DNA from 2 places in the Allofournierella sp. genome. Region 1 is predicted to be linked to the other one. Evidence: a T-box and tRNA genes for the amino acid it is inferred to sense, from the RefSeq annotation. Region 1 holds a T-box; the other holds one or more tRNA genes.

Evidence for each region. The T-box of region 1 lies ahead of tyrS (tyrosine--tRNA ligase). A T-box ahead of a tRNA ligase gene usually reads a tRNA of that ligase, here a tRNA-Tyr.
Region 2: it has a tRNA-Tyr gene. The T-box ahead of tyrS (tyrosine--tRNA ligase) is inferred to sense a tRNA for this amino acid. The anticodon was not compared.

What each region holds. Positions count from the first base shown of each region.
Region 1 is NZ_JAGHKE010000012.1:12,209-22,666, reverse strand. It holds gene dapA (4-hydroxy-tetrahydrodipicolinate synthase) at 1-140, shown strand, start outside; gene dapB (4-hydroxy-tetrahydrodipicolinate reductase) at 266-1,024, shown strand; gene J7G73_RS02560 (CapA family protein) at 1,032-2,252, shown strand; gene tyrS (tyrosine--tRNA ligase) at 2,339-3,559, opposite strand; T-box leader at 3,627-3,869, opposite strand; gene recN (DNA repair protein RecN) at 3,910-5,568, opposite strand; gene J7G73_RS02545 (arginine repressor) at 5,605-6,072, opposite strand; gene J7G73_RS02540 (NAD(+)/NADH kinase) at 6,078-6,923, opposite strand; gene J7G73_RS02535 (TlyA family RNA methyltransferase) at 6,957-7,763, opposite strand; gene dxs (1-deoxy-D-xylulose-5-phosphate synthase) at 7,767-9,626, opposite strand; gene J7G73_RS02525 (divergent PAP2 family protein) at 9,659-10,126, opposite strand; gene J7G73_RS02520 (polyprenyl synthetase family protein) at 10,146-10,458, opposite strand, start outside.
Region 2 is NZ_JAGHKE010000054.1:4,725-15,182, forward strand. It holds gene kduI (5-dehydro-4-deoxy-D-glucuronate isomerase) at 1-663, shown strand, start outside; gene J7G73_RS08035 (hypothetical protein) at 803-1,471, opposite strand; gene J7G73_RS08040 (hypothetical protein) at 1,531-1,749, shown strand; gene J7G73_RS08045 (hypothetical protein) at 1,863-2,441, shown strand; gene J7G73_RS08050 (citrate/2-methylcitrate synthase) at 2,528-3,898, opposite strand; tRNA gene J7G73_RS08055 (tRNA-Tyr) at 4,142-4,227, shown strand; gene J7G73_RS08060 (glycerate kinase) at 4,344-5,576, shown strand; gene J7G73_RS08065 (NAD(P)-dependent oxidoreductase) at 5,714-6,913, opposite strand; gene add (adenosine deaminase) at 7,176-8,171, shown strand; gene J7G73_RS08075 (CorA family divalent cation transporter) at 8,232-9,143, opposite strand; gene J7G73_RS08080 (M24 family metallopeptidase) at 9,359-10,447, shown strand.

The DNA.
Region 1 (10,458 bases):
ATGTGAACCCGATCCCCGTGAAGGCTGCAATGAATATGCTGGGCTGGGATGCCGGTGATTGCCGGTTGCCCCTGGTTGAGCCCAGCGAAGCAAATCTGGTCCGAATCGAAAAAACATTGCGGGATACTGGTCTGCTTTGATTCGGATCAAGCCTACTACAACTTTATAACTTTTCTGCCCGGCGGCTGGCCGCAGAAGCAACGGCGTAAGCTGTTTGCCGCACCTGCGCTTCCGTCGGGCATTTTTACAAAAGGGAGCACGAAAAATGACGGATATTATCATTCAAGGCATCAATGGACGGATGGGCAAGGTGCTGTGTGAGCTGATTGCTCAGCGGGATGACTGCCGAATTGTAGGCGGTGTGGATGTTTCCGCGCAGAGCGGCCCGATTCCTGTGGCGGCCAGCCTGGAGGAGCTGAACGTGAAGGCAGATGTGATCATCGATTTCTCCACCCCCGAGGCCACCAAATCCATGCTGCGCTATTGCCAGAGCACCAGTACCGCCTGTGTGGTATGCACCACCGGACTGGATGGGGAATGCGGTGAGCTGATTCAGCAGACCGCGGGAAAAGCTCCGGTTTTCAAGAGCGCCAACATGTCCATGGGGATCAACCTGCTGGCAGAGCTGGCGCAGAAAGCTGCGCAGGCACTGGGGATGGACTATGACATTGAAATCATCGAAAAGCATCATCATAATAAGGTGGATGCTCCCAGCGGAACTGCCCTGCTTCTGGCAGACGAGATCAATGAAGCCACTGGTAATCGATATCACTATGTTTATGACCGTCATTCCGTGCGCCAGAAGCGTGATCCCCACGAGATGGGTCTGCATGCGATTCGCGGCGGCAGCATTGTGGGTGACCATGACATTCTGTTCTGCGGTCCGGATGAGGTCATCACACTCTCTCACAGCGCCGGGTCTCGTGCGGTCTTTGCCAATGGCGCGATCAATGCGGCGGTTTTTCTCACCAGTCAGAAAAATGGTCTTTACGATATGAAGGATTTGATGCGGTCTCTGCTGTGAGGTTATTATGAAACGTACGATTGCTGCCGTTCTGATGGTGCTTTCTATATGCTGCCTGCTGCTTTGTGCGGTATGGTTTTTCCAAAACAGCACGGAGGCACAGCCTGCATTTGCCCAATCAACGCTGGAGCAGGAAGCACTTCCCTCCCCTACCCCAACGCCCGGCCCGCAGATACAGACGCTTCGTTTTTCCGCCACTGGTGACAATCTGATTCACAATGGTATCTATGAGCAGGCAAAACGGCGAGCACAGGCAAATGGAGCGGACGGTTATGATTTTTCCTATTGCTACGAGAATGTAAAGTCCTTTTTCAGCGATTTTGATGTGAACTGGATCAACCAGGAAACACTGGTGACCGATACACTTGAGCCCAGCACCTATCCGTGCTTCTCCACGCCCGGAGACATGGGACGGCAGCTGTATGACCTGGGGTTCCGGGTGTTCAACCTGTCCAACAACCACACCTACGATAAAGGCGCGCAGGGCCTGCAGGCAACCACGGACTTCTGGGCTGCTATGCCGGAGGATGTGACAACCGCCGGGCTGTATACGGATGATGCCACTGCACCGGTGATTCAGACAGTGGATGGCGTAAGAATCGCTTACCTGGGATTTACGGAACATACCAATGGAATCAATACACCTGCCAATGCACCTTCCCATGTGATCTATACCAGTGAGCTGGATGTGATGCAGCAGCTTCTGGAGCAAGCCCGCAGCGAGGCGGATCTGGTGGTGGTCAGCGTGCACTGGGGTGTGGAGGGCAGCCACTCGGTCACACAGGCGCAGAAAGATCTGGCGCAGAAAATGGCCGATTGGGGTGCCGATGTGATCATCGGTACCCATCCCCATGTGGTGCAGACTGCGCAGTGGCTTACAGCAGCGGATGGGCGGCAGGCTTTTGTGGCCTATTCCCTGGGGAATTTTTTGAACGCACAGTCCACGGCCGATACAATGGTGGGGATGATTCTCACGTTCACAGTAGAAAAAACCACCCAGCCGGACGGCACGGCCAGCACGGTGATTCGAGAGCCGTTGTTCTATCCGACGGTCAATCACTATGACGCACATTATGCCAATATCCGGATGTATCTGCTCCGGGATTATACCGATGAGCTTGCCTCCGCACATGGTGTGCGTGGTAATTTCCCGGGCTTTTCGCTCAGCTATATTACATCCATGCTTCAGGAAAATGTAGACTCGGAATTCCTGGTGCTTCCCGAGTAAATCAAAAATTTGCGAATGACAGAAAGGGCCGGAGCATTTTGCTCCGGCCCTTTCTTAATAAAAAGTTACGTTGTCTGAGGCAGCGCTTACAGCTGAACCTTGTGGTAGGTCTTTTTGCCCTTCTTGATCACAACGCCGTTTTCCAGCTGCTCAGCAGTAACGGGAAGAGTGGGATCAGAAACCTTTTCGCCGTCCAGCAGAATGCCGCCCTGCTGGATCAGCTGACGGGCTTCACGCTTGCTGGGAACCAGCTTGGCAGCCATCATCAGGTCCAGAATGCCGATGCGGCCATCCTGCAGCTGATCGGCGGTCAGAGTGGTGCTGGGCATGTTGGCCATGTCGGCAGCGCCACTGAACAGACCGCGGGCGGTCTCCTGTGCCTTGGTGGCTTCCTCTTCGTTGTGAACCAGCTTGGTCAGCTCGAAAGCCAGCAGCTCTTTCGCCTTGTTCAGCTGGCTGCCTTCCCAATCAGCCATTGCGTCGATCTCCTCCAGGGGAACATCGGTGAGCATGCGCAGGCACTTGATCACATCGGCGTCATCCACATTGCGCCAGTACTGATAGAATTCGTAGGGGCTGGTCTTCTCGGGATCAAGCCATACAGCGCCCTTCTGGGTTTTGCCCATCTTCTTGCCCTCCGAGGTGAGCAGCAGAGTGATGGTCATGGCGTAGGCATCCTTGCCCAGCTTGCGGCGGATCAGTTCGGTACCGCCCAGCATGTTGGACCACTGATCGTCGCCACCGCACTGCAGATTGCAGCCCAGCTCCTGGAACATGTGATAGAAGTCGTAGGACTGCATGATCATGTAGTTGAATTCCAGGAAGGACAGGCCCTTCTCCATGCGCTGCTTGTAGCATTCCGCACGAAGCATGTTATTGACCGAGAAGCAGGGACCTACTTCCCGCAGCAGCTCGATGTAGTTCAGCTTCATCAGCCAGTCGGCGTTGTTCAGCATCAGAGCTTTGCCGTCCGAGAAGTCGATGAACTTGCTCATCTGCTTTTTGAAGCACTCGCAGTTGTGCTGGATGGTCTCGGTGGTCATCATGCTGCGCATGTCGGTACGGCCGGAAGGGTCACCAACCATGGCGGTGCCACCGCCGATCAGCGCGATGGGGCGATTGCCCGCACGCTGCATCCGGCGCATCAGGTTCAGGGCCATAAAATGACCCACATGCAGAGAATCAGCAGTGGGGTCAAAGCCGATGTAGAAGGTAGCCTTACCATTGTTGATCAGGTCCTTGATTTCTTCCTCGTCGGTCACCTGAGCAACCAGGCCGCGGGCAACCAGCTCGTCGTACAAAGTCATGTGTATTCTCCTCCTGTGTCTTTGCGGCAAAAGGCATAGAAAAAGCCCTCTGCCAAAATTGAATTTGGCAGAGGGCGAAAAATCGCGGTACCACCTCTGTTCGCCCGCTTCTCGCGAAAACGGGCCTTGCGGAGTGCAAAAAGCACACTCCTGCGCGGTAACGGGCGCACACGGCACAGCCTACTTGCCACAGGGTGTTCAGCCTGCTGCTCAGGGAGGTATTCATTGCTTGCTGCGCTGCCCTTTTCACCAACCAGAGCTTCTCTGTGCCGCAAACGGAGCAATTACTTTTTCCCGGCGTTGCATTTGATATTTAGCAGTATAGCGCAAAGCATTTGCGTTGTCAAGGGTTAGAGCGACAGCATTTCCCGGGCGTTGGCCAGGCTCAGATCGGTGATGTGGTCGCCGGAAATGATGCGTGCCAGCTCCTGTACGCGACCTGCCTGGTCCAGCGGGTGAATCTGGGTAAAGGTGCGCTGCCCTTCCACGTTTTTCTGAATCAGCAGATGGCTGGTGGCCAGTGCGGCGATCTGTGCGGTATGGGTGATGCACAGCACCTGCCGACCCTTGGAGGTCTGGCGAAGCTTTTCGCCGATTCGCCCGGCGGCAAGACCGGAAACACCGGTGTCGATCTCATCGTAAATAACAGTGGGGATGGCGTCCTTTTCTGCCAGTGCGCTCTTCAGTGCCAGCATGATACGGGAAAGCTCGCCACCGGATGCGATTTTTGCCAGCGGCTTTGGCGCTTCGCCCAGGTTGGTAGAAATGTAGAATTCCACCGAATCCTGACCGGACCCGGCCAAAGGTCCCCGACTGTGCTGCAATACAAAACGAGTGCCGGGCATATTCAGGAAGGTGCAGGCTTCCACCAGCTGTTGTTCCATTCGCTCAAACGAATTCAGACGGGTCTGGGTGAGTTTTTCAGCCAGAAGCTTGGCTTCCTTGTACAAAGCCTGCTTCTGTTGGTTCAGCTGTTCCAGCGTTTCGTCTGCACGCTCAATGTGTTCCAGTTCCTCGCGGGATTTCTCTGCCATGTGCAGAAGTTCCTCCACAGAATCGGCCCCATATTTGTTCTTCAGCCGGTAGATGGTATCCAAACGCTGCTCCAGCTGGTCAAGTTCAGCCGGGTCAAAGCCATAGTCATCCAGCCGGGAAGCCAGATCTACTGCAAGCTCCCGGGCGCTGTAATAAAGGTCTGCCAAACGCTCCTGCAGAGGCTGCAGGGATTCGTCCAGAACAGCGGCCTGCTCCAGCGAACCGTTGGCGCCTCCCAACAGGTCGGCTGCACCGGAGAATTCATCTCCACCGGAAAGCGCACTGTGAGCCGAAGCAATCTGCTCCAGGATGGTTTGCGCATGGGAAACAATCTGGCGTCGGGAAATAAGGCGCTCTTCTTCACCAATCTGCAAGGCGGCATCCTCAATCTCATTCAACTGAAAACGCAAGAGCTCCATCTTTCGCTGCTTTTCGGCTTCATCCAACTGCAGTGCATCAGCCTGCCGCTTCACCGCAATAAGCTCTTTATACACCTTACGGTAGGCGTTGAATTCATTTTGGTTCTGTGCAAAAGCATCCAGAATTCCCAGATGCTTCGCGGGGTCGGTCAGCCCCTGGCTATCGTGCTGGCCGTGGATGTTGATCAACCCGGCGGTAATATCCCGAAGGACCGATACAGTGGCGGGCATACCATTGATGCGACAATGGCTTTTCCCTTCCGCAGTGATTTCGCGGTAGATCAGCAGCTCTTCGCCTGCATCATAACCGGCCTGCTCCAGCTGCATCTTCACCTGTTTGGGCAACTGATCAAAGGTGGCCCAGATACAGGCTTTCGGCGCACCGGTACGCACCAGATCACGGCTAATCCGGTTGCCCAGAATGGCGCTGATGGAATCGATCAGAATCGATTTACCGGCACCGGTTTCGCCGGTCAGAACATTCAGTCCGGCGGTGAACTGTACCTGAACTTTTTCAATTACCGCAACATTTTCGATTCGTAATGAGGTTAACATTGAGCCTGATCAATCCTTCCTGTGATTGCGTTCTGCTCAGCGTTTGGCCACGTACTGACTCAGGGTCTGGCACAGGTGCTGAGCATCTGCCTCAGTGCGCATCAAGATCAGGAAGGTATCGTCGCCGGAAAGGGTGCCAACAACCTCTTCCTCCCATTTCATGGAATCAAACAGCTCACAGGCAGCGTTGGCCATGCCCGAAAAGCATTTGACCAGAACGGTGTGACCTGCATAGTCGATTTTAAGCACAGACTCCCGAAAGATCATTTCAAACCGGCCAGGAGAATGCACCTGCTGGCTGCTGGCTGCAGCTGCGGATACATAACGATACTGTCCGCCGCCCGCTGCAACTTTCACCAGGTGCAGTTCCCGGATGTCTCGGGATACCGTGGCCTGCGTGACCTGGAAGCCGGCATCCTTCAAATAGCGCAGCAGATCCTCCTGCCGGTCGATTGCATGTTGCTGGATCAATTCAAGAATTTTATTATGGCGTTCACCTTTCACCGGCGTTACCTCCCTCGTAATTTTCTGTCGATAGCGTCAAACTGATCAGCCAGGCTAAAGGTGACCAGACGAATACTTTGGCGGGAAAGCTCCACTTCCACATGACCTCCGTCCCGCAGAGAGCGTTCCTCTTCCCCATCCGTGCTGATGAAAATCTCGTTTCGCCCTTTTGCATTCACTTCAATGCGGATGCAACGGTCAGCTGCAAAAACCATGGATGGCTGATGCAGACTGTGAGCGCAGATCATGCTGACCACGATACCTTCGATATGTGCGTCCAGAATCGGTCCCCCGGCGGAAAGCGAATAGGCAGTAGACCCGGTTGGTGTAGAAACAATCACACCATCACCGGAACAATGATTCACCAGAATGGCATCGCAGTAGATGTTAAAATCAATGGTCTGAAGCCGATGCCCTTTGTAAATAACCACATCATTTAAAGCGGTTTGTGCGTGGGACACATCATCATCCACAATAGCGTTCAAAAGCATGCGCTTATCGCATTGAAACTGCCCCTTGGCAAGCCGGGTAAGCTTGGCTTGCATCTCGTTCACTTCGCAGGTGGCCAAAAAACCCATTCGACCCAGATTGATGCCCAGAATCGGTTTGTTGTATTCCAGACAATCCTTGGCGGTGTGAAGGATTGTACCATCGCCGCCCACGGTAATCACCACATCACATTCGGTAAATGCCTGATCTTTGGGCATGTAGCGTACACCGGGCAAAGTTTCCACATCAGATCCGATGGCCAGGATCACATCAGCGCCGGCACTGTGCAGAATTCGTACAGCCTGAGCGGTTACAGTCCGAGCCCGCGGTTTTGTCGTGTTTGGAATAATAAAAACAGTCATGCGGATCGTTCCTTTCGCAGACCTTCTGGGGTGTTACAGATCCAAAGCCCCGTGTGCGGCACTGACAACCTGATCGGCCAATTCTTCCTGCAGAAGGACGGGCTGATCCGCTGCCTTTTCCACGAATAGCAGGAATTCGATGTTCCCTTCCGGGCCTTTAATAGGAGAATAGTCCAGCCCCAGTACGGAAAAACCGTTGGCAGCCGCGTACCCTGCAGCCTGCAGGATTACTTCCCGATGGGTCTCAGGTTCGCGCACGACACCTTTTTTACCCACCTTTTCCCGGCCAGCTTCGAACTGAGGCTTGACCAGACATACGCCAGTGGCGTGGTCAGCGGTAACCGCCTGAGCCACCGGGAAAATATGTTTCAAAGAAATAAACGAGACATCCACGCTGAAAAATTCAACCGGTTCCTCCAGCATGTCCAGAGTAACGTTGCGGATGTTGGTCCGCTCCATGTTGACGACACGCTCGTCGGTGCGCAGCTTCCAGGCCAGCTGGCCATAGCCCACATCCACAGCGTATACCTTACGGGCGCCGTTCTGCAGCATGCAGTCGGTAAAACCACCGGTGGATGCACCGATGTCCATGCAGACCTTTCCGTTTGGGGTCAGCGGGAAGGCGCGCATGGCTTTTTCCAGTTTTAAGCCGCCACGGCTCACATAGCCGATGTCGTGGCCGCGCACTTCAACCTTCGCATCCGGAGAGATCATTTCGCCTGCTTTATCGGCCTTTTGCTCGTTCACAAATACGATGCCGGACATGATCAGAGCCTTTGCCCGTTCCCGGCTTTGTACCAGACCATTCTGGCACAGATATTGATCCAATCGAATTTTCAATGCTTAGTCCCTTTCTATTGCATTTGCAAGGCTGGCGGCATCCAGCCCAAGAACCTCTCGAAGTTCGGCTACAGAAGCGTGGGGAATTGCACGACCACTGTGCACGCCGCGCAGAGTCAGATGACCTGGCCATCGGTATTCTGAAAGTGCGGCACCCAAGGAATCGCCGATTCCGCCTTGTGCCACGCATTCTTCTGCAAAGAGAATGTGGTCATATCGGGTCAATGCCTCGCACAACCCTTCGGGGAGAGGATTGATCTGCACAAGCTTATACACATCCACGGCTGTCCCCTGTTGCCGGAGCAGCTGTGCCGCTTTTAGAACCTCAGCGGTCAGAGTACCATAGGTAACCAGAGCGGTCTTGGTCTGGCCTTCGGCTGCATATACATCATAGGGCTGTTTGCTGCAGCCCAGTGCAGAAAGCGCTTCCGGCTCGCCGCCGCGTGCATAACGGATAGCACGAGGACCCTTCCCCTGGTCCAGAAGATACTCCAGCCAGTAGGTCAGCTCTGCATAGTTACAAGGCGAGTAGACCGGAATGCCGATCTGACGGAAGAAGGCGGGGTCATAAATACCCTGATGAGTTTCACCGTCTCCAGGAACAAGACCGGCCCGATCTACAGCGAATACTACGTTCAGATTCATCAGACATACGTCGTGAATCATCTGGTCATAGGCGCGCTGCAGGAAGGTGGAATAAATGGCTACCACCGGCAGCATTCCCTGACTGGCCAGACCGGCAGCAAAGGTTACCGCATGCTGTTCAGCCATGCCCACATCAAAGAATCGATCGGGGAAACGCCGGTAGAAATACTGCAGCCCGGTACCGTACTTCATGGCGGCGGTAATTGCGCACACGTTGGTGCGTCTCTCGGCCAGCGCTTCCAGATGCTGGCCGAAGCAGGTGGAGAAGGAAGCAGCGGGGGCCACATCCGGGTCCAGCGCATGGGAGGGATCAAAGGAAGAGACGCCATGGAACTCGCCGGGATTCTCCTCAGCAGGTTTAAAGCCTTTCCCCTTTACAGTGACTGCATGTACAAAAACCGGTGCAGTTTGATGGTGCAGATTCTGAAACAGTTCGGTCAGCTTGATCACATCGTGACCATCCACAGGACCAAGATACTGGAACCCCATTTCCTCAAACATGGTGGAATGGTATAGGCCTCGGCGCAGTAATGCTTTGCCACTCTGTAGCGCTCGAACCAGCGGGGTACCCAGTAACGGAATCGCCGATAGAACGGTTTCTGTACTGGCTTTGGCCCGATTGTATTCCGGGTTTGTGCGCAGCACAGTGAGATAACGGGACAGAGAACCTACATTTTTGGAGATCGACATCTTGTTGTCGTTCAAAATCACAATCAGATTATTGAGGGTATCGATGTTGTTCATGCCCTCGTAAACCATGCCGCCCGTAAACGCACCGTCACCAACCAGAGCGATGACTTTTCCGGGTTCATTTTTCAGCTTTTTTGCTCTAGCCATGCCAATGGCTACCGAAATAGCAGTATTGCCATGCCCGGAAATAAACGCGTCATGGGCGCTCTCTCGGGGACTAGGGAAACCGGAAAGACCGTTCAGCTTGCGCAGCACATCGAATTGCTGCCGTCGGCCGGTCAAAAGTTTGTGGGTATAACATTGATGTCCCACATCAAACACGACTTTATCTGTGGGGGTGGTGAATGCACGATGCATTGCAACCGTAAGTTCAATGGTACCCAAGTTGGAAGAAAGATGCCCTCCGGTTTTGGAGACACTTTCGATCAGAAACGCCCGAATCTCTTCGCAGAGAGGCGTCAGTTGCCCGGAAGGAAGCTGCTTCAGATCCTGTGGGCTATTGATTTGTTCCAATAATGAATATGCCATGATACAATCCTTCTAAAAAGACAGTGGTTCCATCACATCATTGGGATCAGCAAACCGGTTGCAATGCCTACGGCCGCGCCACCAAACACTTCAAAAGGAGTGTGACCGACCATTTCCTTCAGCTTTTTATCACCAAGGATGGGGGTGCGTTTGGCTTCCTCATCCAGCCAGTCAGACAGCAGTTGATTCAGGATCTTGGCCTGTTCGCCGGTTTCCCGACGTACACCCATAGCGTCGTACATTACGATCACAGCCATGACTGCTGCAAGGGCAAAAACTTCCGAATGCGTACCCTGCGAGCGACCGGCAGCAATCACCAGCGCACATACCGTGGCGGAGTGTGCGCTGGGCATACCGCCGGACCCCCACATACGCTCTACCCGGAATTTGCCCATTAAGATGAAATTGATGATCGTTTTCAGCACCTGTGCAATCAGCCAGGCTGTGAGTGAAACCGACAGCAGGTAGTTCCAACAATATATTTCTCTGATCCAGTCCATCGAATCCTCTCCATTTCAATCATTTGCGCCGAGTGACCAGCTGACTGGCCAGTCGAATCAGGAACTGCGCCCGGTCACCATAGGCCTGGCTCAGCGCCTGACAGCTCTCGTCGTTGATCCGCTGCGCCAGTTCCAGTGCACCCTGTGGGCCATAGATCGTTGCAAAAGTGACTTTTCCGTTTTCCTGATCGCTCCCGATGGGTTTGCCCAGCTCTTCCGGTGTGGAGATTACATCCAGCACATCGTCTACGATTTGGAAAACAAGCCCAAGATCAAATGCGTACCGTTCCAGGCTTGCCGCGTCCTCGGCGGTTCCACCAGCGGCAGACACA
Region 2 (10,458 bases), on a different contig from region 1:
AAGGGCATCGATGTATGGGCCAACTTTGGCACCAAGTTCTTCCTGGAGCGCCGTGAGATCGGTATCTTCAACCTGGGCGGCGCCGGCACCGTTGTGGCCGACGGCGTTTCCTACCACATGAACTACAAGGACTGCCTGTACCTGACCCAGGGCAACAAGGAAGTTCACTTCTCCAGTGACGATGCCTCCAATCCTGCCAAGTTCTTCATGGTCAGCGCTCCCGCGCACTGCGCCTACGAGAACAAGCTGATCACCATCGAAGAGGCTGCCAAGCGTCCTCTGGGCACCGTGGAAGGCTGCAACAAGCGCGTGATCAACCAGTTCATCCACCCCAGCGTGCTGAAGACCTGCCAGCTGTCCATGGGCATGACCGCTCTGGAGCCGGGCAGCAACTGGAACACCATGCCCAGCCACACCCACGAGCGCCGCATGGAGATCTACACCTACTTCGAGATCCCCGAGAATCAGGTCGTATTCCACATGATGGGCGAGCCCACCGAGACCCGTCACATCGTGATGCAGAACTTCGACGCTGTGATCAGCCCCTCCTGGAGCATTCACAGCGGCGTAGGCACCGGCAACTACACCTTCATCTGGGCCATGGGCGGCGAGAACATGGAATTCGATGACATGGACGTGCTGGCCACCACCGACCTGAAGTAAGCTTCGCATCCTCAATCTGTTCGCCGGCATATTCTGCCAGCCCCTTCGGCGGAATATCGCTTGCAAAAAAGCCTGCTCCCACACACCGGAGCAGGCTTTTTGTTTTGCCCGCAAATGGGCACGGCCGCAGGCGGGTATTTCAGGGAGCGCTGGAAGAAGAGTTGAAAAACTGGATTTTTTTAGAATGAACTGCTGAAAACAGTGCTGATTTTTCGAAAAATACTGCAAAAAGTGACGATGCAAGCCGAACCCCACGCCCAGTCCCGATCCCACCACCCCCACGCCCACCCCGAAGCCGGAGAATAAACCCTCCGAAGGCGGGCAGGGCGGATCCGGCACCAACGCCACTCCCGCGCCCACTGCGGCGCCCTCTGCCAGCGCACAGACCGGCGACGGATTCCGCCCGGCTGCCCAGGTCCTCGTCGGTGGAGGTGACCCGGCGGGAGAATTCTGCGTCGTCCGCCTGCTGGGAATGGGCGGCGGTGCGCTCGGCACTGCGCAGCGCGGCGGGGACCACGCTCCATTCGGACGGGCGGCAGGCTCCGGCCTCGTTGCCGCACCAGCGCACATCCGGCCCGCACACGCTGATCACCGCGTTTGGCTGGGCGCGGCGGATGATTTGGTAATAGCCTTCCCAGTCGTATGCCTGGGTTTTGCCGTTTTTGCCTTCGCCGCAGGCGCTGTCGCCCCATTCCCGGCCGGTGAAGGTGTTCATTCCAAAATGAGCAAAGGCGTAAAATCCCATCTGCTGCCAGGCAAGCTGCCGGGGCGAGGGCACAACGGAAACCGCCTGGTGAATTCGGTCCATGGGCAGGGATTCCTTTCCTTGGGTATGGGTTGGCTCCATTATAGCCAGGGGGAAAGAAGATGCGCAATCGGCAGGATTTGTACTTTATGGGGGAATTTTGTTCCGGATACGCCCGATCGGTTGTGTGGTTGCTTTTTGCCGCATCGGCGATTTTTGCCGGAAAAAAAGCCGATAAAAAAGCAAAATTCTGCCTATTTAAGAGCGGCAAAAGCTTTGTTATTATGGGTTTGCAACAGAGAGAGCGGCCCGCAAGGCCCGCTTTTATGAAACAGATTTAGGAGGAAGACGAACATGAAACGAGTAATCGCCCTGGCCATGGCCATTACCCTGATCCAGTGGCGCGGTCAGAAAAAATGGGTGAACTACTAAGCCGGAAAGGAAGGGTAATCTTATGACCAAGAAAAAAGGCATCGTCACAAAGTGGGTCATTACGATTGTATTGTTCCTCTTTGGTCTCATTTGCATCTATCCGTTTCTGTTTACGGTTTCCTCGGCCTTCAAGCCCACCGGTGAAGTGCTGCGCACTCCCCTGCAGCTGATTCCGGAACACTTCACGCTGCAGAACATGAAAACCGTATTCGCGAACCCCTACTTTGATTTTGGCCAGTGGTATATGAACACCGTTGTCATGACCGTGTGCACCCTGGTGCTGCTGGCCGGTCTGATGATCCCCAGCGACGTGATGATCATGCCCCGCTACATGCTGTTCAAGGAGCTGGGCATCCTGAACACCATGTGGTCCCTGGTGCTGCCCGCCGCGGTGGACGTGTACTTCGTGTTCATGCTGCGTCAGGCCTTCATCGCCATCCCTGATTCCATCAGATGGTCACCGGAGAGCGGGCGCCCCAGGCGGGCAAGGTGCGCGCGTCCACCGGCATCGGCCTGCACAATATCTATGCCCGAATCCGGATGTATGAGCAGGGCGGTACGCTGCGCATCATCAGCAAAAAGGAATGGGGCACCGCCATGATTATGGAAATCCCCATGGAGCAGCTGTAAACGGCAAAAAGAAATCCACCCCCGTTCCCTGAATTCAGGGAACGGGGGCGGATCGATTTACTGACGGTTTTCCAACGGAATGTATTCCCGGCGGGGCTGCACCGCCAGGTAGGCCGGGCGGATGATCTTGCCCATGTTGATCAGCTCCTCCATGCGGTGGGCGCTCCAGCCCGCCACACGGCCCATAGCGAACAGCGGGGTGAACAGCTCGGTGGGCAGGCCCAGCATCCGGTATACAAAGCCGCTGTAGAAGTCCACGTTGGCGGAAACACCCTTGTAGATGCGGCGCTTTTGGGCAATGACCTGGGGAGCCAGCCGCTCCACCGCCGCATACAGGGCGTATTCCCTGTGCAGGCCCTTTTCGTCGCTCAACCGCTCCACAAAGCCGCGCAGGATCTGGGCGCGGGGGTCGCTGACCGAGTAGACCGCGTGGCCCATGCCGTAGATCAGGCCGCTTTTGTCGAACCGCTCGCCCGCCAAAAGACCAGCCAGATAATCCTTGATGGCGTCCTCGTCTTCCCAGTCGGTGAGATTGGCCTCCATGTCCTCGAACATGCGCACCACCTTGATGTTCGCGCCGCCGTGGCGGGGACCCTTCAGGCTGGCCAGCGCCGCCGCCATGCAGCTGTAGGTGTCGGTGCCGGAGCTGGTGACCACGTGGGTGGTGAAGGTGGAGTTGTTGCCGCCGCCGTGTTCGGCGTGCAGCACCAGGCACAGATCCAGAATGCGGGCCTCCAGCGGCGTGTACTGGCCGTCCGGCCGGAGCAGGGTGAGGATGTTTTCCGCGGTGGAAAGCTCGGGCCGGGGAGTGTGGATGTAAAGGCTCTTCCCGTTTAAATAGTAATTATAGGCCTGGTAGCCGTAGACCGCGATCAGCGGGAAGATGGCGATCATGTCGATGCACTGACGGATCACGTTGGGCAGGCTGATGTCGTCCGGCCGCTCGTCGTAGCTGGCCATGGTGAGTACGCACCGGGCCAGGGTGTTCATCATGTCCGCGCTGGGGGCCTTCAGGATCACATCCCGCACAAAGTTGGTGGGCAGGCTGCGGTAAAAAGCAAGTTGGCGGTTGAACTGCTCCAGCTGGGCAGCGTCCGGCAACTGGCCGAACATGAGCAGATAGGCCGTCTCCTCGAAGCCGAAGCGGCCGTCGCGCAGAAAGCCGTCGGTGAGCTGCTGGATGGAGTAGCCCCGGTAATACAGCTCGCCCGGGCAGGGCTGCGGTTCGCCGTTCACCGTCTTGCTGCTGATGATCTCGCTGATCTCGGTGAGACCGGCCAGCACGCCGGTGCCGTCCAGGTCGCGCAGGCCGCGCTTGACATTGTAGCGGATGTAGTCGTCCCGGTTGATCTGGCTGTTGGCCAGGCAGACCTGTGCCAGCCGCTCGATGGCGGGAGTGACGCGGGAATATTCGGAAATTTCAGCCATGGCAGTGTGCCTCCTTTGCGTGGGGTGGGGGCCGCCGTGCAGGCAGGGCGAAACCCTATTTATTTAGTATAGCATAAAAGTAGCGTGCTGAACAGACCGAAGAAAATAGCCCCGAAAAAAGGCCCCAAAATGGGCGTGAAAAATTTTTTTGAATTTTTTTAAAAAAGGGGTTGATTTTTCCGAAAACGCTTGGTATAATAATCAAGCACTCAGCGATGAGGCAAAAGTAAATAACTGATATGTGGGAGTGTTCCCGAGCGGCCAATGGGGGCAGACTGTAAATCTGTTGCATTTTTGCTTCGGTGGTTCGAATCCACCCGCTCCCACCAACAAAAAGCCTTGCAGAACTTGATTCTGCAAGGCTTTTTGCTTTGCCGAATTCAAGTTTTTCCTGCAGCACCACAGACGGTGGGCATTGATACGATCGAAAAGCGAGGAATGTGTTATGAACAGCAGCTTGCGCAGCGATGCGAATACCATCATCGAGCGGTCCATCCAGGCGGTTCTGCCGGACGAGGCGGTACACCGCGCGTTGAGCGGCCGGGTGTTTTCCGGCCGGGTGCTGCTGGTGGCGGCGGGAAAGGCGGCCTGGCAGATGGCCGGTGCCGCCGCGGCCCGGCTGGGCGACAGGCTTTGTGCCGGTGTGGTGGTGACCAAATACGGCCACGTAAAAGGCCCCATTCCCCGCTGCACCTGTTACGAGGCAGGCCACCCGGTGCCGGATGAGAATTCCTTTGCCGCCACCCAGGCCGCGCTGGACCTGGTAAAGGACGCGGGCGAGGGTGACACCGTGCTGTTTCTGCTTTCCGGCGGCGGCAGCGCCCTGTTTGAAAAGCCGCTGGTGAGCGGCGAAGAGCTGCAGGACATCACCGGTCAGCTGCTGGCCTGCGGGGCGGACATCGTGGAGATGAACACCCTGCGCAAGCGGCTGAGCGCGGTGAAGGGCGGGCGCTTTGCCCGGCTGTGCGCACCGGCCAGGGTATTTGCGGTGGTGCTCAGCGACATTCTGGGTGACCCGCTGGATATGATCGCCTCCGGCCCCGCCTGCCCGGATTCCTCCACCTGCGCCCAGGCGCTGGCGGTGGTGGAGAAGTACCGTTTGACCCTGAGCGGCGCGGCTCTGGAATGCCTCAAACAGGAAACCCCCAAGCAGCTGGATAATGTGGAGACACAGATCACCGGCAGTGTGCGTCAGCTGTGCGCCGCCGCTGCCCGGGTCTGCCGCCAGCTGGGGTATGAGCCGGTGCTCCTCACCGACCGGTTATGCTGTCAGGCCAGGGAAGCCGGGAGCTTTCTGGCCTCCATCGCCAGGACCCACGCCCACCCCGAGCACCCCATGGCCTTTATCGCCGGGGGCGAAACGGTGGTGAAGCTGACTGGTAAGGGCAAAGGCGGCCGCAACCAGGAGCTTGCCCTGGCCGCTGCCGAGGGCATCGCGGGCATGAAGAATGCGGCGGTGTTCAGCGTGGGCAGCGACGGCACCGACGGCCCCACCGATGCCGCGGGCGGCTATGTGGACGGAAGCACCCGGGCCGCGCTGCTGGCCGAGGGACTGACCATTCACCAGGTGCTGGAAAACAACGACGCCTATCATGCCCTGCAAAAAACCGGCGGGCTGATCGTGACCGGGCCCACCGGCACCAATGTGAACGATGTGGCTCTGGTGCTGGTGCGCTGAACCGGGCGTACAGGCGGGCAAAGGGTCTTGTCCCTTCCTTTTATCTTTTCAACAAAGAACGCCCCGGCTCAGGCCGGGGCGTTCTTTGTTTTGGGTTTTGTAAAGCTGCGGAAGGGCCGCTGTGTGCGGCACGGGACTCAGCCCAGACTCTGCAGGTATTCGTCCATGGCGGCGGCTACGGTCTTGGAATACTTCACCGCTTCCACCACGGTGCGGGCGCCCAGCACCACGTCGCCGCTGGCGAAGATGCCCGGGCGGCTGGTGTGGCCGGTCTCGTCGGTGGCCAGAAGACCGTGATTGGTGGTGTTCACGATCTTGTCCTTGGGGCCCTGGCTTACCGCGATGATCACGCTGTCGGCAAAAAAGAGCGCGGGCTCGCTCATCTCGATGACCTGGCCGTTTTCATCGAAGGTGGCCTGCCGGTATTCCACGCCCTGATCGGTGATGCGCTCACTGTGGATGCCGTAGACAAATTCCACCCCGTCGGCCAGGGCGTAGTCCACCTCACGCACACTGGCGGCGGGCTTGTCGGCCCGGCAGAGGATGGTCACATGCTTTGCTCCCTTGCGCAGGGCGGTGCGGGCCACATCCATGGCCGAGTTGCCCGCGCCGATCACCGCCACCTCGCTGCCCAGCTCGTATACATCCGGGTTCACCAGATAGTCGATGGCGAAGTGCACATGGCCCAGGCTCTCGCCAGGGATGCCCAGCTTTTTGGGCCGCCATACACCGGTGCCGATGAAGATGGCCTGGTAGCCGTCCCGCTGCAGGTCGTCCACCGTGAGGGCACCGCCGATGGCGGTGTTGGGCCGGATCTTTACCCCCAGCTTAATCAGCTGGTCCTTGTAGCGGTCCAGCACCGACTTGGGCAGCCGGAAGGCGGGGATGCCGTAGCGCAGCACGCCGCCGATCTTCTCCCGGCTTTCAAACAGGGTCACGTCGTAGCCCTTCTGGGCCAGCAGCACCGAGATGGTGATGCCCGCGGGGCCGCTACCGATGATGGCCGCCCGCTTGCCCTTGTTTGCCTCGCGCTGGATCTTCATCCGGTCCAGGTAGCTGTCCGAGATGTAGTTCTCGATGCTGGAGATGTGAACCGGGGCGCTTTTACGGCCCAGCACGCAGTGGCCCTCGCACTGCTTTTCGTGGTCGCACACCAGCGAGCAGACAACGCTTAAGGGGTTGTTTTCAAACAGCATCTGGCCGGCGGCATCCAGCTGGCTGTTCAGAAACAGCTGGATCATGTCCGGAATGGGGGTGTTGATGGGGCAGCCGGTGCGGCACTGGGGTACCTTGCAGTTCAGGCAGCGCCGGGCTTCGTTTACCACATGAATGGCCATAATGGGGGTCCTCCTTATTGTTTGGTATCAGAAAGTGGAAAAGCACCCCGGCAAAAGCTGGGGTGCGGCGGGCAATGGATCAGCCGTACAGCCGGGGCACGCAAAGCCGCCAAAGCTGCACGGATGGGGTGAGGGAATGTGCAATAAAATAAAAGCCCGGGCGCTGGCAGCGGGGAATATCCCTGTGGTATAATAGGCAAAAAAACAGGCCTGTGCCGGCACCGGGCGGGCTGAAACAAAATGAGAAGGGACGGGAGAACGAATGTATCCGGGACGAGTGGAGCTGCATCTGCATCTGGACGGGGCGCTGACCGAGGCCTTTGCACGGGAGTGCCTGATAAAACAGGGACAAAAAGTGCCGGAGGACCTGGCCGGGGCGCTGGCCGCAAAGCCGCTGTGCGAGAATCTGGTGGATTATTTGAAATGCTTCGATATCCCGCTGCGGGTCCTGCAGTACGCCGATGCGCTGGAGCGCTGCGCCTTTGATCTGGTCTGCCGTCTGGCGCAGCAGGGTCTGGTATATGCCGAGCTGCGTTTTGCGCCCGCCAGCCATTGCACGAAAGGCCTGACCCAGCAGCAGGCGGTGGAGGCGGTGCTGCGGGGCATCCGGGCCGCTCGCAAGGAGCACCCGGAGATCGGCATCGGCCTGCTGCTCTGTTTCATGGTGGGCGGCGACAAGGACCATGCAGCCACCCTGGAGGCCGCCCGGCGGTATCTGGGCCAGGGCGTTGTGGGGGTGGACATTGCCGGGGCCGAGGGCATGGTGCCCATGGAGCAGTACCGGCCTCTGTTTGCCCGGGCAAAGGCGGAGGGCATCCCCTTCACCATCCATGCGGGGGAGTGCGGCAGCTGGGAGAACATCCTCACCGCCCTCTCCTTCGGGGCAAGACGCATCGGCCACGGCACCGCGGCCATCCGCTCCCGGGAGTGCATGGACCGGCTGCGGGAGAGCGGCGCGGCGCTGGAATGCTGCTTCACCAGCAACGTGCAGACCCGTGCGGTGGCGGACCCGGCGGAGCATCCCATCCGCAAATTCCAGCAGGCAGGGCTGCGGGTGACCGTGAATACGGATAACCCCACTGTCTCGGCCACCACCCTGGCCACCGAGCACCGGGTGCTGGCGGAGCGGTTCGGTTTTACCGATGAGGAGTTTTACCGCATGGACCGAACCGCTTTGGAAAGCGCCTTTGTGAGTGAGGCGGAAAAGAAAACCCTAATGGCCCGGCTGGAAACGCTGTGGGCCAAGGGGCAGGAATGAACCACATAAAACAGGGGTGCGGGCCCGAAGGGGCCGGCACCTCTTGTGCGTGTTCCGGAATTACCAGAAATTCTTTTTGTGGAAATACCACAGGCTGCCCAGCAGAATTCCGGCGCTGACCAGAATCACCGCCGGGTAGCCATAGGCCCATTGCAGCTCGGGCATATGGGCAAAGTTCATGCCGTACCATCCGGCGATCAGCGAAAGGGGCAGGCAGAGGGTGGTCACCACCGTGAGCACCTTCATGATCCGGTTCTGCCCGATGTCGATCTGGGCCTGGTATTCGCTGGCGATCTGGCTGGCGTATTCCCGCAGCATCTGGCTTTCCGCCCGCAGGCTCTCCACCCGGCGGCCAAAGTGGCCCATGCGCTGGACGCTTTCCGGCCCCAGCAGGTCCTCGGCGTTTTCCAGAAGGGTGTCCGCCAGGTCGTTCAGCTGGGCGTAAAACCGGTTGCACCGGTTCAGCTCCTTGCGCAGCGCGCTCATCCGGTGAATGAACCGGTCGGTACGACCGGCCAGAATCTCCTGCTCCAGCTGGGCGGCCCGCTCCTCCAGCTGCTGGATGTAGGGCAGGCCGTCCTGAATCAGGGCGGTGAGCAGATCCACCAGAAAATCCCCCGCGCCGCCCTGATCGTGGGGGCGCATGGCCAGCACCTGGGACAAAAGCGCCGTGCCGGTCTCCTCCGAGGCCAGCAGAAGGACGTTGGAGCCCTCCCACACGAAGGCAAGACTTTTGGCGGGCTGTTTGGCCCGGGCGGGAATGTGCAGCGCGCCCAGAATGCGCCCGGCGTCGAAGTCCACCCGGCAGTAGCGCAGCTGGTCCGGCTGGGCAAAATGGGCAGGGGGCTTCAGCTGCTCGGGCAGAGGTGCGCAAGCAGCCGCCTCCGGCGTGAGCACCGCCAGCACCCGGTCCCACACAGCAGGCGGCGCGATCAGGGGCTGCAGCGGGGCGGACAGTTGATAATAAGGCATAACACAGCGCCTCCTTTTGAGCAATGCCGCAGCATTCCGGCGGGATGCTCCGTCTGAGGCGTTTGCCGTGAATCGTGCGGTGTTGGCTTATGATCTATTATAACACGCTCTGCCCGGCGGGGCAAAGCGCAGGCGTTGACAGCGGCCCGCCCGGTGATTATGATGGAGATAATGATTTGGAAAGCGGCCCGGAGGGCTGCAAATGCAAGGAGGCAATGAAAACCATGGAAGAGGTTTGGAAGGCCCGCCGGGAGCGGGTGCTGGGCGCGATGGAGGCCCAGGGGCTGGAGCAGATGATCGTGAGCGATCCCAAGAGCGTCTGGTACCTGACCGGGGTGGACGTGGAGCCCTACGAGCGGCTGTTCGCGCTGTATCTGCGCAAAGAGGGCAGCGTGCTGTTTTTGAACCGGCTGTTCCATGTGCCGAATCCTCCCTGTGAGGCGGTGTGGATGACCGACACCGACGACGGCGTGGGAATGATCGCCGCCCGGGTGGATAAGACAAAACCCCTGGGCATCGACAAGGAATGGCCCGCCCGGTTCCTGCTGCCCCTGATGGCCGCCTGCCCGGGCATGGAGTGCCGCCTGGCCTCGGACTGCGTGGACGACGCCCGCGCCTGCAAGGATGAGGCCGAACGGGAGCTGATGCGCATGAACTCCCGTCTGAACGACGAGGTGATGCGCCGCACCGTGGCTTTTTTGAAGGAGGGTATGACCGAGAAGGAGGGCGAGGCCTTCGTTCTGGCCCAGTATAAGGAACTGGGCTGCGAGGATGTGTCCTTTGCGCCCATCGTCTCTTTCGGGGCTAACGCGGCGGATCCCCACCACATGCCGGATGAGACCCGCCTGAAGGCCGGGGATTGCATCGTGCTGGACATCGGCGGCAAAAAGCAGCGCTACTGCTCGGACATGACCCGCACCTACTTCTGCAAAGAGGCGAACCCGAAGTATGCCGCCATCCATGATCTGGTGCGCCGGGCCAACGAGGCCGCCGAGGCGCTGGTGAAGCCGGGCGTGAAGCTGAGCGAGCTGGATGCCGCCGCCCGGGATCTGATCGCCGCCGAGGGCTACGGGGAATACTTCACCCACCGGCTGGGGCATTTCATCGGCCAGACCGACCACGAGCAGGGCGACGTGAGCAGCACAAGCAAGCTGGTGGCCGAGGAGGGCATGATCTTCTCCATCGAGCCGGGCGTTTACCTGCCGGGCGAATTCGGCGTGCGGGTGGAGGACCTGGTGCTGGTGACCGCCGACGGCTGCGAGGTGCTCAACCAGGTGGACAAGCACTGGAGCCTGATCGGCTAAAAGCAAAAAGA